2 regions of the Cellulomonas sp. P1_G12_2 genome follow, and region 1 is predicted to be linked to the other one. Evidence: predicted binding sites of a transcription regulator. Region 1 holds the regulator's gene; the other holds the start of a gene.

Region 1 (7,306 bases):
GGGCACAGAAGGAGCACGCACTCGTCGACGAGCCCGTGCCGGAACGCCTCAGCCCCGAGCGTCGCGCCGCCGATGCTCAGGTCCGAGCCCGACTCCTCCTTGAGCCGTCGTACCGCCTCGGGATCGAACTGCCGCTCGATCCTCGTGCGCGCCGTCGACACCGCGTCGAGCGTCGTGGAGTAGACGACCTTGTCGGCGTCACGCCAGATCCCCGCGTACTCGCGGACGACGGCCGGTTCGTTCGCCAACCAGTCGTCGTCCTCCCAGACGCGCATCGTCTCGTACATGCGGCGGCCGTAGAGCGACGTGCCGATGTGCCGCTCGTGCTCGTTCCAGAACGCGTGCACCGCTTCGTCGGGTACCGACCAGTCGAAGGAGCCGTTCTCGTCCTCGAGGTAGCCGTCGAGCGAGGTGTTGGCTGCGTAGATCAGCTTGCCCATGGAGGCCTCCGGCCGGACGTGGACCTCGTCGTCGACCTGCGAGACGACGATCGCCTCACCGGTCGTGCCTGCCGCAGCCCGGCTTGACCGGACCCAGCGCCGAGTTCACGGCGGCCGTGTAGGCCTCGTAGCCAGCGGCTGTCGGGTGGAAGGCTCCCGGGTCCGACGGCCCGAGGATCCACGGATCCGGCGAGTTCGCTCCGTGGCCGTCGAATCTCTTGCGAACGTCCACGAACTGGAAACCGGCGCGGTCGGCGGCGGCAGCGATCACCGCGTCGAGGGTGTCCGCAGCGGCGTTGAGGGTGCTGAGCTCCGCCGACGAGGCGGCGAGGTAGGCGCCGTACTCGGGGGAGAACAGCCGCGGATAGCCGGTCACCACGACGTGGGCGTTGGGGGCGGCCGCGGCGACCCCGGCGTACACCGTGTCGAGCAGGGCCGGCAACAGGCTCGTGGTCCGTGCGTCGACGACGGCGACCGCGCCGGTGCACAGGGCGTCGGTGCCGCCGAGGCAGGCGGCGACCGCACTCGACCAGCCGATGTCGTTGCCGCCGACGGTCAACGTCACCAGGTCCGTGTCGGCATCCAGCGCGGCGAGCTGGCCGCCGGTGACCAGCGAGGTCGTGGTCGCGCCCGCGCAGGCGACGAAGTCGTCGAGTCGCAGGCGTTGGCGCCCGTCGAGCTGCACGGCGTAGGCACTCTGCGAGCGGCCGCACTCGGCGTAGGGCGGGACGCCGTACCCGGAGGCGTACGAGTCACCGAGGGCGTCGTAGACGACGCGCGACGCGGCGGTGGGCGCAGCGCTGGCGACGGAGCCGGCTGAGCCGACGAGGGCGAGCGCCGCGAGCACGGCGAGGACGGCGGACCGCGCTGTGCGCAACGAGCGCTTCATCACTGCACCGTAGCCACATCGCCGGACGCGTGCCGGTCGAGCGGCTCCCGCTGCCGCCGGGGGAATGCGACGCGCACTCGCAAGGTTGAGCCCAACAGACTCAAGTTCGACCCACCCGAGTTTGCGCCGAGCCCCAACCCGACGCAGACTTGAGCCAGCCGGACTCAAGAGCGAGACGACACACCCCAGTACGACACGAAAGAAGGCACACACATGGCACGAGCAGTCGGCATCGACCTCGGCACCACCAACTCGGTGGTCGCAGTCCTCGAGGGCGGCGAGCCCACGGTCATCGCCAACGCCGAGGGGTCGCGCACGACGCCGTCGGTGGTCGCGTTCTCCAAGACGGGTGAGGTGCTGGTCGGCGAGATCGCCAAGCGCCAGGCCGTCACCAACGTCGAGCGCACGATCTCGTCCGTCAAGCGGCACATGGGCACGGACTGGTCGCAGGCGATCGATGACAAGAAGTACACCGCGCAGGAGATCAGCGCGCGGGTGCTCTCCAAGCTCAAGCGTGACGCGGAGGCCTACCTGGGCGAGCCCGTCACCGACGCGGTCATCACGGTCCCGGCGTACTTCAACGACGCCGAGCGCCAGGCCACCAAGGACGCCGGCGCCATCGCGGGCCTCAACGTCCTGCGCATCATCAACGAGCCCACCGCGGCCGCCCTGGCCTACGGCCTGGAGCGCGGCAAGGAGGACGAGCTCATCCTCGTCTTCGACCTCGGTGGCGGCACGTTCGACGTGTCCCTCCTCGAGGTGGGCAAGGACGACGACGGCTTCTCGACGATCGAGGTCCGCGCGACCTCCGGCGACAACCGGCTCGGCGGCGACGACTGGGACAACCGGATCGTCGACTTCCTGGTCTCCGAGGTGAAGAACTCCACGGGCGTCGACCTGGCCAAGGACAAGATCGCCGTGCAGCGTCTGCGCGAGGCGGCGGAGCAGGCCAAGAAGGAGCTCTCGTCCGCGACGAGCACCAACATCTCGCTGCAGTACCTGTCCATGAGCGAGAACGGCCCGGTCCACCTGGACACCAAGCTCACGCGTGCGCAGTTCCAGCAGATGACGCAGGACCTGCTCGACCGCACCAAGGAGCCGTTCCGGTCCGTCATCCGTGACGCCGGAATCCAGCTGTCCGCGATCGACCACATCGTGCTCGTCGGCGGCTCCACCCGTATGCCGGCCGTCAGCGAGGTCGTCAAGGAGCTGACCGGCGGCAAGGAGCCCAACAAGGGCGTCAACCCGGACGAGGTCGTCGCCGTCGGTGCCGCTCTGCAGGCCGGCGTCATGAAGGGCGACCGCAAGGACGTCCTGCTCATCGACGTCACCCCGCTGAGCCTCGGCATCGAGACCAAGGGCGGCGTGATGACCAAGCTCATCGAGCGCAACACGGCCATCCCGACCAAGCGCTCGGAGATCTTCTCGACGGCCGAGGACAACCAGCCGTCCGTGCTGATCCAGGTGTTCCAGGGCGAGCGTGAGTTCGCGCGGGACAACAAGCCGCTCGGCACGTTCGAGCTGACCGGGATCGCGCCCGCGCCGCGTGGTGTGCCGCAGATCGAGGTCACGTTCGACATCGACGCCAACGGCATCGTGCACGTGTCCGCCAAGGACCGCGGCACCAACAAGGAGCAGTCGATGACGATCACCGGCGGCTCGGCCCTCCCCAAGGAGGACATCGAGCGCATGGTGCGCGAGGCCGAGGAGCACGCCGCCGAGGACAAGGCGCGTCGCGAGGAGGCCGAGACCCGCAACTCCGCCGAGCAGCTCGTCTACTCGACCGAGAAGCTGCTGGTCGACAACGCCGACAAGCTGCCCGACGACGTCAAGACCGAGGTCCAGGCCGCGGTCGGCGAGCTCAAGACGGCGCTGGCGGGCACGGACATCGACGCGGTCAAGGCCAAGCACTCGGCCCTGCTCGCGGCGAGCCAGAAGATCGGCGAGGCGATCTACTCCGCCGAGAACATGGCGGGCGCTGCGCCGGCCGACGAGCAGCCTGCGGCTGACACGTCGTCCGACGAGGACGTCGTGGACGCCGAGATCGTCGACGACGAGGACGAGGCGGCATCGAAGTGACGTCCGGGACCGAGGACGCCGACGGCGACCTGACGCCCGAGGAGCAGATCCTCGCCGACGCGGAGTCCATCGCGGCCTCCGCCGAGGAGGAGGTCGTCCTCGAGGGTCTCGTCGAGGCGGAGAAGCTCGCCGCCGAGCGTCTGGACGAGCTCCAGCGCTCCAAGGCGGCGTACTACAACCTCGAGCAGCAGTACTCCGGGTTCGTGAAGCGGTCGAAGGCCGACGCCCTCGCCGCCCACGACCGCGGCGTGCACGAGATCGTCGAGGCGCTGATCCCGGTGCTGGACGACATCGAGCTGGCTCGCCAGCACGGTGACCTCACCGGACCGTTCCTGCCCATCGCGGAGAAGCTCGACGCGACCCTCGGTCGCTTCGGGGTGACCCGCTACGGCGCGGTCGGCGAGCCGTTCGACCCCGCGATCCACGAGGCGCTCATGCACTCGCACGCCCCGGACGTCTCGGAGTCGACCGTGCAGATGGTGCTCCAGCCGGGGTACCGCACGCCCGACCGGATCATCCGGGCGGCCCGCGTCGCGGTCGTGGACCCCGAGGCGTAGAACACGGGTAGCGTCCGGGCAACGAGCAGGTCGTTGCCCGGACGCTGCTCCACAGACTCAAGGAAGGAGGCGGCGTGACCGGACAGGATTGGCTCGAGAAGGACTTCTACTCCGTCCTCGGCGTGCCCAAGGATGCCGACGCCGCCACCATCAAGAAGGCGTACCGCAAGCTCGCGCGCCAGATGCACCCGGACCACAACCCGGGCGACGCCAAGGCTGAGGCCCGGTTCAAGGACGTCGGCGAGGCCTACGCGGTCCTGTCCGACACCGAGCAGCGCGGCCAGTACGACCAGCTGCGCGCCATGGCGGGCGGCCCGCGGTTCACGTCGGGCGGTCGCGGCGGCGCGGGGTTCGAGGACGTCTTCGGTGGCATGTTCGGCGGTCAGCAGGGCGGCGGTCGCGTCCGCTACACCAACGCCCCCGGTGGTGCGTCGGGGTTCGAGGACATCCTCGGCGGGCTGTTCGGCAACGCGGGTGGCGGGTTCGCCCCCGGCCCGCAGCAGGGTGCCGACCTGGCCACCAGCGCGACGCTCCCGTTCCGGCAGGCCGTGGAGGGATCGACCGTCTCGCTCGTGGTCGAGGGCCGGACCGTGAACGCCCGCATCCCCGCCGGCGTCCGCGACGGCCAGAAGATCCGGCTGCGTGGCAAGGGCCGACCCGGTGACCGTGGCGCCCCCGCGGGCGACCTGGTGATCACCGTGCGCGTCACACCGCACCCCGTCTTCTCCCTCGACGGCGACAACCTGCGCATCACCGTGCCCGTGGCCTTCGACGAGGCCGCCCTGGGCGCGACGATCGAGGTGCCGACGCTCGACGGGTCCACCGTCCGCGTCCGCGTGCCCGAGGGCACCCCGTCCGGGCGTGTCCTGCGCGTCAAGGGCAAGGGTGTCCCCGGCACCAAGGGCGACCTGCTGACCACCGTCCAGGTCGTCGTGCCCCAGCGGCTCAACGCCGCCGCCCGCGAGGCCGTCCAGGCGTTCGGCATCGCGACGTCCGGTGAGGACGTGCGCGCGGACCTGCTCGCCGCGGCGAAGAAGTAGCCATGGCCGGCGAGGACGCCAAGGTGTACGTCATCTCGGTCGCCGCCGAGCTGGCCGGCATGCACCCGCAGACCCTGCGCCAGTACGACCGCCTCGGCCTGGTCAGCCCCAGCCGCGCGAGCGGCCGCGGCCGCCGGTACTCCCTGCGGGACATCGCGACCCTGCGCGAGGTGCAACGGCTGTCGCAGGACGAGGGCGTCAACCTGGCGGGGATCAAGCGGATCCTCGAGCTCGAGGCGGAGCTCGAGGGGCTGAAGCGGCAGATCGAGTACCTGCGCGCGTTCGTCGACCCCGGCCGCCGCGTCTTCACGGCGGACCCGCGCGGCGACGTGGTCGCGGTCAACCGCACGGCCAACCGCCTCCGCCGCCCGACGACGACGACCGACCGCGCAGCAGTAGTCCTCTGGCGCCCCAGCTCCCGCTGACCCCCACCGCAACGTCCGCACTCGATGGGCCTGGAGCCCACACGAGCGCGGACGTCCCGCACCACCACCCAGCAACGTCCGCACTCGAGCGCCCTGGAGCCTCCTCGAGTGCGGACGTCCGCGCATCCGGTTGCGGGAGCGCTCGAATCTGCGGACCCCAGCTCTCGACGCCCGCAGCGTCCGCGCGTTCGGTCGTCCAGGCACTCGAATCTGCGGACGTCCGAGGAGCCACGTCGTCGCGGGTGGCCATAGGGCACCGCGGGTCGGCTGCCTACACTCGGCGCCGTGACGATCGATCTCGGCATTGACCTCGACCGCGCCCGCCGTGACACGCCCGGCGTCGAGCACGTCGCCCACCTCAACAACGCCGGCGGAGCCCTGCGCCCCCGCGTTGTGACGGACACGGTGGTCGCGCACCTGCGGCGCGAGGCGGAGATCGGTCCGTACGAGGCGGAGGCCGAGTCGGAGGACCGCGTCGCGGCGGTGTACGGCTCGGTCGCGCGGCTGATCCACGCGCAGCCCGACGAGATCGCCCTGGTGCAGAGCGCGACCGCCGCCTGGAACGTGGCGTTCTCGTCGCTGCCGCTCACGCAGGGCCAGCGGATCCTCACGGCGCGCACGGAGTACATCAGCAACGCGATCGCCCTGCTCCAGGCGTGCGAGCGCACGGGCGCCACGCTCGAGATCATCGAGGACGACGAGCACGGGCAGGTGGACCTGGACCAGCTGGAGCGCCGGCTCGACGACGACGTCGCCCTCGTCGCCCTGACGCACATCCCGACCGGGGGAGGTGTCGTGAACCCGGCGGTGGAGGTCGGCGCTCTCACGCGCAAGGCAGGCGTCCCGTTCCTGCTCGACGCGTGCCAGTCGGTCGGCCAGCTCGACGTCGACGTGACCGCCCTCGGCTGCGACCTGCTCGCCGCGACCGGCCGCAAGTTCCTGCGCGGCCCCCGCGGCACCGGCTTCCTCTACGCCTCCCGTGCGATCACCGAGCGGCTGGTCCCGCCCGTCCTCGGCCTCGGCGCGGCCACCTGGTCGTCGCCGACGACCTGGGAGGTGGTCCCGGGCGCCCTGCGGTTCGAGACGTGGGAGCGGTCGATCGCCGACAACCTCGGCCTCGGCGCGGCGGCGGACTACGCGCTCGCGATCGGGCTGCCCGCGATCGAGGAGCGGGTCACCGCGCTCGCGGCACGCCTCCGCGAAGAGCTCGCCCAGACCCTCGGAGTCACCGTGCGTGACAAGGGGGTGCGGCGGTCCGGCATCGTCACCTTCACGGTCGACGGGATGCGTGCCGATGACGTCCGCGCCCGCGTCGCCGCCGCCGGTGTGAACGTGAGCGTCACGCGCATCTCGTCGGCCCAGCTGGACTACGGCGTCCGGGGACTGACGGAGGTCGTCCGCGCGAGCCCGCACTACTACACGTCCGACGACGAGCTCGACCGCCTGCTCGCGGCACTGCGCTGACCCGGACGTCCGAGCATCTGGTCGCTCCAGCGCTCACTTCCTCGGACGTCCCACCGACATGGAGCGTGTCAGCGCCGTGTCGGGGCCCTGTCAGCGGGCTCCTCCAGCCTGGAGCCATGACACACGACCTGGTGATCGAGGCAGAAGGCCTCGTCAAGCACTTCGGTGAGACGAAGGCGCTCCAAGGCGTCGACCTCGCCGTCTCTCGCGGCACCGTCCTCGGCGTGCTCGGCCCCAACGGCGCCGGCAAGACGACTGCGGTCCGCATCCTGTCCACCCTCCTCGTCCCGGACGCCGGCCACGCCCGCATCGGCGGCTTCGACGTGGTCAAGGACGCCGAGCGCGTCCGCCAGTCGATCGGCCTCACGGGCCAGTACGCCTCCGTCGACGAAGACCTGTCCGGCCGGCAGAA
Region 2 (7,306 bases), on a different contig from region 1:
TCGGACCAGACCACCGAGCCGGGCTCCTCGACCACGTCCCAGCCGGTGTGCGAGCCGGGCTGCCAGACCCCGAACACGGCCCCTGCGGTGTCGACGAAGATGCCCATGCTGCCGAGGTCCAGGATCGGCATCGGCGGCACGACCTGCTTTCCGCCGGCCTCGGCGATGGCGGCGGCGGTCGCGGGGAGGTCCTGGGTGGCGAGGTAGACGCACCAGGCGGGCGGGGGCGCGGGCTCCTCGTTCATGGGCTCGCCGAAGCCGACGACGCGGCGCCCGTCGGTGAACGCCTGCGTGTACGAGCCGACCTCGGGACCGCCGACCTCGAACTCCCAGCCGAACAGCGGACCGTAGAAGGCGCGTGCGGCGGCGACGTCCGGCACCGTGATGTCGGCCCACGCCGGGGTGCCGGTGGGCCATGCCTCGCGGTGGGTCGTCATGCGCTCACCCAACACCCCCGCCGCGCTGGCCGCACCCGGGCGACCAGCCAGAACGCGCTCTGTGGGGGGAGACATCACCCGGTGCCTGTGCTAGTCACGTCTCATGGCACCCTTCGCCGCGGGCGACCCCAGGGAACCGCCCGTCGCCGTGGTGTCCGCCGCGGGGTCGACGGAGGAGTCCCACGGCGAGAGCACGCTGACCGTCGTCGTCGCGTTCGGGGCCAACCTGCTCATCGCCGTCGCCAAGACGGTGGCCGCCGTGATGACGGGGGCGGCGTCGATGCTCGCGGAGGCCGCGCACTCGTGGGCCGACGCCGGGAACGAGGTGTTCCTGCTCATCGCGCAGCGGCGCGCCGCACGGCCCCCGGACCCGACGCACCCGCTCGGCTACGGCCGCGAGGTGTACGTGTGGTCGCTGTTCGCGGCGATCGGGCTGTTCGCGGTGGGCGCCGGGGTGTCGATCACGCACGGCATCCAGGAGCTGATCCACCCGGAGCCGGCCAGCGACTTCGTCATCGCGTACGTGGTGCTGGCGGTCTCGGCGGTGCTGGAGGGGATCTCGTTCGTGCAGGCGTCACGGCAGGTGAAGCGTGCCGCCGCCCGGCAGGACCGGGACGTGCTCGAGCACGTGCTCGAGACGTCGGACCCGACCGTGCGGGCGGTGTTCTTCGAGGACGCGGCGGCGCTCGTCGGCATCCTCATCGCCTTCGTCGGCATCGCGCTGCACCAGGTGACGGGCTCGCCTGTCCCGGACGCGGTGGGCTCGATCCTCGTCGGGGTGCTGCTGGCCGTGGTCGCGGTGGTGCTCATCGACCGCAACCGGCGGTTCCTCGTCGGCCAGGCGGTGGACCCGAGCCTGCAGGCCGCGGCCGTCCGGGCGCTGCTGGAGCTCCCCGAGGTCGACCGGGTCACCGAGCTCCGGCTCGAGTTCGTCGGCGCGCGGCAGATCTACCTGGTGGGTGCCGTCGACCTGGCGGGCAACATGGCCGAGGACGACGCGTCGCACGTGCTCGCGTCGCTGGAGCGGCGGATCTCGGCGACGCCCGCGGTGGTCGGCGCGACGCTCTCCCTGTCCGAGCCCCAGGACGCGGGCCTCTGACATGGCGACCGAGCAGGAGTTCCGGGTGCCGGTCCTGAGCCTGCTGCGGCTCGCCGTGCCCGCGGCGGTCGTCGGGATCGGCTGCGCGCTCACGCTCTTCGCGCTCAGCTGGCTGGCCAAGCTGCTCGAGGGCTGGATCTGGGACGACCTGAGCGCGGCGCTCGGCGTGGACTCCAACTCCGCGCTCTGGATCATCGGGGTGCTCACCGCGATCGGTCTGCTCATCGGGCTCGTCATCCGCTACGTGCCGGGGCACGCGGGTCCGGACCCGGCCACGCAGGAGCTGGTCGCCGCGCCTCTGGGCCTGCGGGTGCTGCCGGGGCTGGCGCTCGCCCTGGTCCTCATGCTCGCGGGCGGGGTGAGCCTCGGGCCGGAGAACCCGATCATCGGGATCAACGTGGGACTGGCGGTGGCTCTCGGGCTGCGCTTCCTGCCGAAGGTCAAGACCACCATGTGGCTGGCCATCGCGGTGTCCGGCACGATCGGCGCGATGTTCGGCACGCCCGTCGCGGCCGCGCTGCTGCTCTCGGAGCTGGATGCGGGCGACCGCCGCATCCCGCTGTGGGACCGGCTGTTCGCTCCTCTGGTCGCGGCGACCGCCGGGGCGCTCACCATGCTGCAGCTGGAGGACCTGGACCTGTCCGTCGACGTCCCCGCGTACACCTACGGCGGCCTGGAGGACCTCGGCTACGCGATCGTCATCGCCGTCGGCGCCGCCGCGGTCGGCCTGGTCGCCGTGTACCTCTTCGTGCCGATGCACCGCCTGTTCCTGCGGATCGGCCACCCGGTCCTCATGCTCACGGCCGGGGGTCTGCTGCTGGGCCTGCTCGGCGCGCTCGGCGGCGAGGTGACCCTGTTCAAGGGGCTGTCGCAGATGCAGGAGCTGCCCGGCCTGGCTGCCACCACGACCGCACTCGGCTTCCTGGCCCTGGCCGGCATCAAGCTGGCCGCGCTGCTGGTCGCCGCCACGTCCGGCTTCCGTGGCGGACGCATCTTCCCCGCGCTGTTCGTCGGCGTCGCGCTCGGGTTCGCCGTGCACTCCGCGTGGGACGCGGTGCCCCTGGCGCTCGCGGTCGGGGCGGCCGTGGTCGGCATCGTCGTCGCCGCCACCCGCAACGGCTGGCTGAGCCTGTTCATGGCGGTCGCGGTGGTGCCGCAGGTGTCGCTGCTGGTCGGGTTGGTGCTCGCCACGCTCGCAGCGTGGCTGGTGGTCACCAACCGCCCGCCGCTGATGGACCCGGTCAGCCCAGACGCGCGTCCAGGAACCTGAGCACCTCGGCGACGTACGTGTCGCGGGTGGGCCTGGGGGACAGCGCCAGGTCGTGGGTGCCGCCGGGGATCTCGACGTAGGTGACGTCCGGGCCGAGGTTGGGTGCTAGCCGCTTCATGTCCGCGACGTCCAGCACCGAGTCCGTGGTCAGCAGGGCGTCGTGCCAGACGTCGTCGGGGCCGGAGGCGTCGGAGGCCAGGACGAGGACCGGCACGTCGATGTCCAGGCCGCGGGCGACGCGCGCGTGGCCGCGCCGGATGGTCCGGGCGAACCCGGCGCGGGCCGGGAAGCCGTCGTGAGGCTTCCACGCGAGGTCGTACGACCACTCCCCGCCGGTGCCCTCGTGCAGGGCGCGCCCGTAGAACGGACCGATCTTGCCGACGACGACGTCCGGGGCGACCCTGCCGACGCCGTCGAGCACGGCGGTGAACACCGTGCGCTCGAACCACGAGCCGCGCAGGTCGAGCCACGGGCTGTTGAGCACTAGCGCGTCGATGAGGTGCTCGCCCCGGCGGGCGTCCGCCCACAGGGACGTGACCAGCCCGCCCATCGAGTGACCCAGCAGGACGACCTCGTCGTGGTCGGCGCGGATGATCCGGACGGCGGCGTCGATCTCCTCGGCGTACGCGCCCAGGTCGGTGACGTGGTTGGGCGGCCGACCGTCGCGGATCGAGCGCCCGAAGTCGCGCAGGTCGAGCGCGTAGACGTCGTAGCCGTGGGCCGCGAGCGCGTCACCGACGTGCGTGTGGAAGAAGTAGTCGACGAACCCGTGCACGTAGAGCAGGGCGCGTCGGCTGGGTGATCCGGTGCGGTGGACGAGGGTGGCGACGGGATCGGGGGTGCGGCCGTCGGGCCGCAGCGGCAGCGTCTGAGCAGTCCAGCCGGGCCCGAGCACGTCGTCGGTCATGGCGTGATCGTCGCACGAGCGAACCTGCCGAGGTGGCTTCCAGACTTGAGCGGAATAGACTCAACTCTGGCCGCGGTTGCGAAGAGCAGACTCGACACACAAGGAGGTCACGTGGACGACAAGTTCACCACCCGGTCCCAGGAGGCCCTGGGCGACGCCATCCAGCAGGCATCGGCCGCCGGCAACCCGCAGCTCGAGCCCGCACACGTGCTGAACGCGCTCCTGCAGCAGGAGGGCGGCGTCGCCAACGGCCTGCTCGACGCCGTCGGCGCGGACCGCGGTGCGCTCGGCCGGGCCGTCCGGGCCATGCTGGTGAACCTCCCGTCCAGCAGCGGCTCCACCGTCGCGCAGCCCTCGGCATCGCGCGCCACGTCGACCGCGCTGGAGGCGGCGTCCTCCGAGGCGCGCTCGCTCGGCGACGACTACATCTCCACCGAGCACCTGCTGCTCGGCCTCGCCACCGGCCAGTCCGGTGTGGCCGAAGCCCTGCGCGCGCAGGGCGCGTCCCGGGACGCGCTCGCGGCAGCGCTGCCCGCGGTCCGCGGTTCGGCGCGGGTCACGACGCCCAACCCCGAGGGCACGTACAAGGCGCTCGAGCAGTACGGCATGGACCTGACCCAGCGCGCCCGTGACGGCAAGCTCGACCCGGTGATCGGCCGCGACGCCGAGATCCGCCGCGTCGTGCAGGTGCTGTCGCGCCGCACCAAGAACAACCCCGTCCTCATCGGCGAGCCCGGCGTCGGCAAGACCGCCGTCGTCGAGGGGCTCGCCCAGCGCATCGTCGCCGGTGACGTGCCCGAGTCGCTCCGCGGCAAGAAGCTCGTGGCGCTCGACCTGGCCGCCATGGTGGCCGGCGCCAAGTACCGCGGCGAGTTCGAGGAGCGGCTCAAGGCCGTGCTGGCGGAGATCACCGGCTCGAACGGCGAGGTGATCACGTTCATCGACGAGCTGCACACGGTCGTCGGTGCGGGTGCCGGCTCCGAGGGCGCCATGGACGCGGGCAACATGCTCAAGCCCATGCTGGCCCGCGGCGAGCTGCGCCTGGTCGGTGCCACCACGCTCGACGAGTACCGCGAGCGCATCGAGAAGGACCCCGCGCTGGAGCGGCGGTTCCAGCAGGTGTTCGTCGGCGAGCCCTCGGTGGAGGACACCGTCGCCATCCTGCGCGGGCTCAAGGAGCGGTACGAAGCGCACCACAAGGTCACCATCGCCGACTCCGCCCTGGTCGCCGCGGCCGCCCTCTCCGACCGCTACATCACCGGCCGCCAGCTCCCCGACAAGGCCATCGACCTGGTCGACGAGGCCGCGTCCCGCCTGCGAATGGAGCTGGACTCGTCGCCGATCGAGATCGACGAGCTGCAGCGCGCCGTGACCCGGCTCGAGATGGAGGAGGTCGTGCTCAGCGAGTCCGACGACCCCGCCTCGGCGGACCGGCTGCAGCGCCTGCGGGCAGATCTGGCCGACCGGCGCGAGGACCTCGCGTCGCTGACCGCGCGGTGGGAGAAGGAGAAGGCCGGGCACAACCTGGTCGGCGACCTGAAGGCCCGGCTCGACGCCCTGCGCTCGGACGCGGAGCGGCTGCTGCGCGAGGGCGACCTGGCCGGTGCCGCGCGCATCCAGTACGGCGAGCTGCCCGCGCTCCAGGAGCAGATCGCTCTTGCCGAGGCGGACGAGGAGGCCGTCGACTCCCTGCCCGACTCGGCGCCGATGATCGCGGAGAAGGTCGGGCCCGACGAGGTCGCCGAGGTGGTCGCGCAGTGGACCGGCATCCCGGCCGGGCGGCTGCTCGAGGGCGAGACGGCCAAGCTCCTGCGCATGGAGGACGTGCTCGGGGAGCGGCTCATCGGGCAGCGCCCCGCGGTCGCCGCGGTGTCGGACGCTGTCCGCCGTGCGCGTGCGGGCGTGTCCGACCCCGACCGGCCGACGGGATCGTTCCTGTTCCTCGGGCCGACCGGCGTGGGCAAGACCGAGCTGGCCAAGGCGCTCGCAGACTTCCTGTTCGACGACGAGCGCGCCATGGTCCGCATCGACATGTCCGAGTACGCCGAGAAGCACTCGGTGGCCCGGCTCGTCGGCGCGCCCCCCGGGTACGTCGGGTACGAGGAGGGCGGGCAGCTGACCGAGGCCGTCCGCCGCCGGCCGTACTCGGTGGTCCTGCTCGACGAGGTGGAGAAGGCGCACCCCGAGGTGTTCGACGTGCTGCTGCAGGTGCTCGACGACGGGCGGCTCACCGACGGCCAGGGGCGCACGGTCGACTTCCGCAACGTGATCCTGGTGCTCACGTCGAACCTCGGCTCGCAGTTCCTGGTGGACCCTCTCCTGTCCGACGATCAGAAGCGCGAGGCGGTCATGTCCGCGGTGCGGACCGCGTTCAAGCCGGAGTTCCTCAACCGGCTCGACGACGTGGTCCTCTTCGACCCTCTCTCGCTGGACGAGCTCGGGCACATCGTGGAGCTCCAGGTGGCCGCTCTGGGCCGTCGTCTGAAGGACCGCCGGCTCACGCTCGAGGTCTCGCCGGCCGCGCGCGAGTGGCTGGCGATCGAGGGCTACGACCCCGCGTACGGCGCGCGGCCGCTGCGGCGACTGGTGCAGCGCGAGATCGGTGACCGGCTGGCCCGGCAGATCCTCGCGGGCGAGATCAAGGACGGCGACACGGTCCTCGTGGACCGCGGCGAGGCCGGGCTGGTGGTCGGGACCTGATCCGTCACCCGAGCCCGGCGATCCCCTGCGGCCCGGCGTCGACGAGCCGGCGCCCCGCGGCGAAGACGTCCCGGACGCCGGCCGGGAGGGCGAGGCGGTGGACGAAGCTGCCGTCGCGCCGGTCGAGGATGATCACGTAGGCGGTCCCGAAGCCGTCGCCGAGCGCCTCGACGAGCAGGATGTGCGCGCCGTCGGTCAGCAGCTCCCCGCGGTAGCTGCCGACCTGTCGCGGGAACGTCCACCGCACGTCGCCGGTCCGCGCGTCGAGCGCGACGATGTCGTCGAACCCCGCCACGTACACGACCCCCTCGATCACCAGGACCGACGGTCGGAAGGCGGGTGCGACGTCCACGTCTGCCTCCCAGCGCCGGGCGCCCGTCCTCGTGTCCCAGCCGTACAACTCCTGCCCTGTCGACACCTCCAAGCCCGGCACGCTGCCGTCGTCGACGCTGCGGTCGAGCAACGTCCCGTCCACCTCCACCGGCGGCTCGCCGGGCCGGTACACGGTGGTGACGGGGTCGTTGCGGCCGGGCTCCAGCCGCTGCAGCGTGAGCCAGCCCTGCTCGGTCCCCGCCCAGCCGTTGGTCGCGGCGTCGACCGGGATGCGCTCGCCCGTGGCAGAGAGCAGCATCGGGCCGTCGGCGGCGCTGGTGGCCACGAAGACGAGGCCGCCCACCCCGGCGACGTCCGGGGGCGGCGGGGTGGCTCCGGGCAGGGGTCCGGCGCCGCGGTACCGCCAGAGCTCCGCCCCGGTGAGCGGGTCGGTCGCCACGACGAGCAGGTGGTTCGCAGCGTCCACGGCGCCGGTCGCGACGAGGCCCGGGAGCACCGCCATCGAGCCGACGGGTTCGATCGCGCGGTCGACCAGCGTGTGCCCGTCCGCCAGGTCGAGC

The links. Region 1 encodes HspR, which represses chaperone genes until heat shock. Its sites were predicted from a motif close to AAGTTGAGTCNNNNNGACTCAACTT; they were not measured.
Region 2: a site for HspR is predicted at 3,756-3,780, ahead of clpB (ATP-dependent chaperone ClpB). Genes of this name have one in related genera too.

Annotation. Positions count from the first base shown of each region.
Region 1 is NZ_JBFUBX010000006.1:13,012-20,317, reverse strand. Features, by position in the region: gene AC1DXT_RS16920 (dihydrofolate reductase family protein) at 1-440, opposite strand, end outside; gene AC1DXT_RS16915 (SGNH/GDSL hydrolase family protein) at 496-1,329, opposite strand; gene dnaK (molecular chaperone DnaK) at 1,543-3,408, shown strand; gene grpE (nucleotide exchange factor GrpE) at 3,405-3,965, shown strand; gene AC1DXT_RS16900 (DnaJ C-terminal domain-containing protein) at 4,040-5,005, shown strand; gene AC1DXT_RS16895 (heat shock protein transcriptional repressor HspR) at 5,008-5,430, shown strand; gene AC1DXT_RS16890 (aminotransferase class V-fold PLP-dependent enzyme) at 5,716-6,894, shown strand; gene AC1DXT_RS16885 (ATP-binding cassette domain-containing protein) at 7,011-7,306, shown strand, end outside.
Region 2 is NZ_JBFUBX010000001.1:523,737-531,042, forward strand. Features, by position in the region: gene AC1DXT_RS02620 (VOC family protein) at 1-437, opposite strand, end outside; gene AC1DXT_RS02625 (cation diffusion facilitator family transporter) at 541-1,536, shown strand; gene AC1DXT_RS02630 (ion channel protein) at 1,538-2,806, shown strand; gene AC1DXT_RS02635 (alpha/beta hydrolase) at 2,778-3,713, opposite strand; gene clpB (ATP-dependent chaperone ClpB) at 3,825-6,413, shown strand; gene AC1DXT_RS02645 (outer membrane protein assembly factor BamB family protein) at 6,418-7,306, opposite strand, start outside.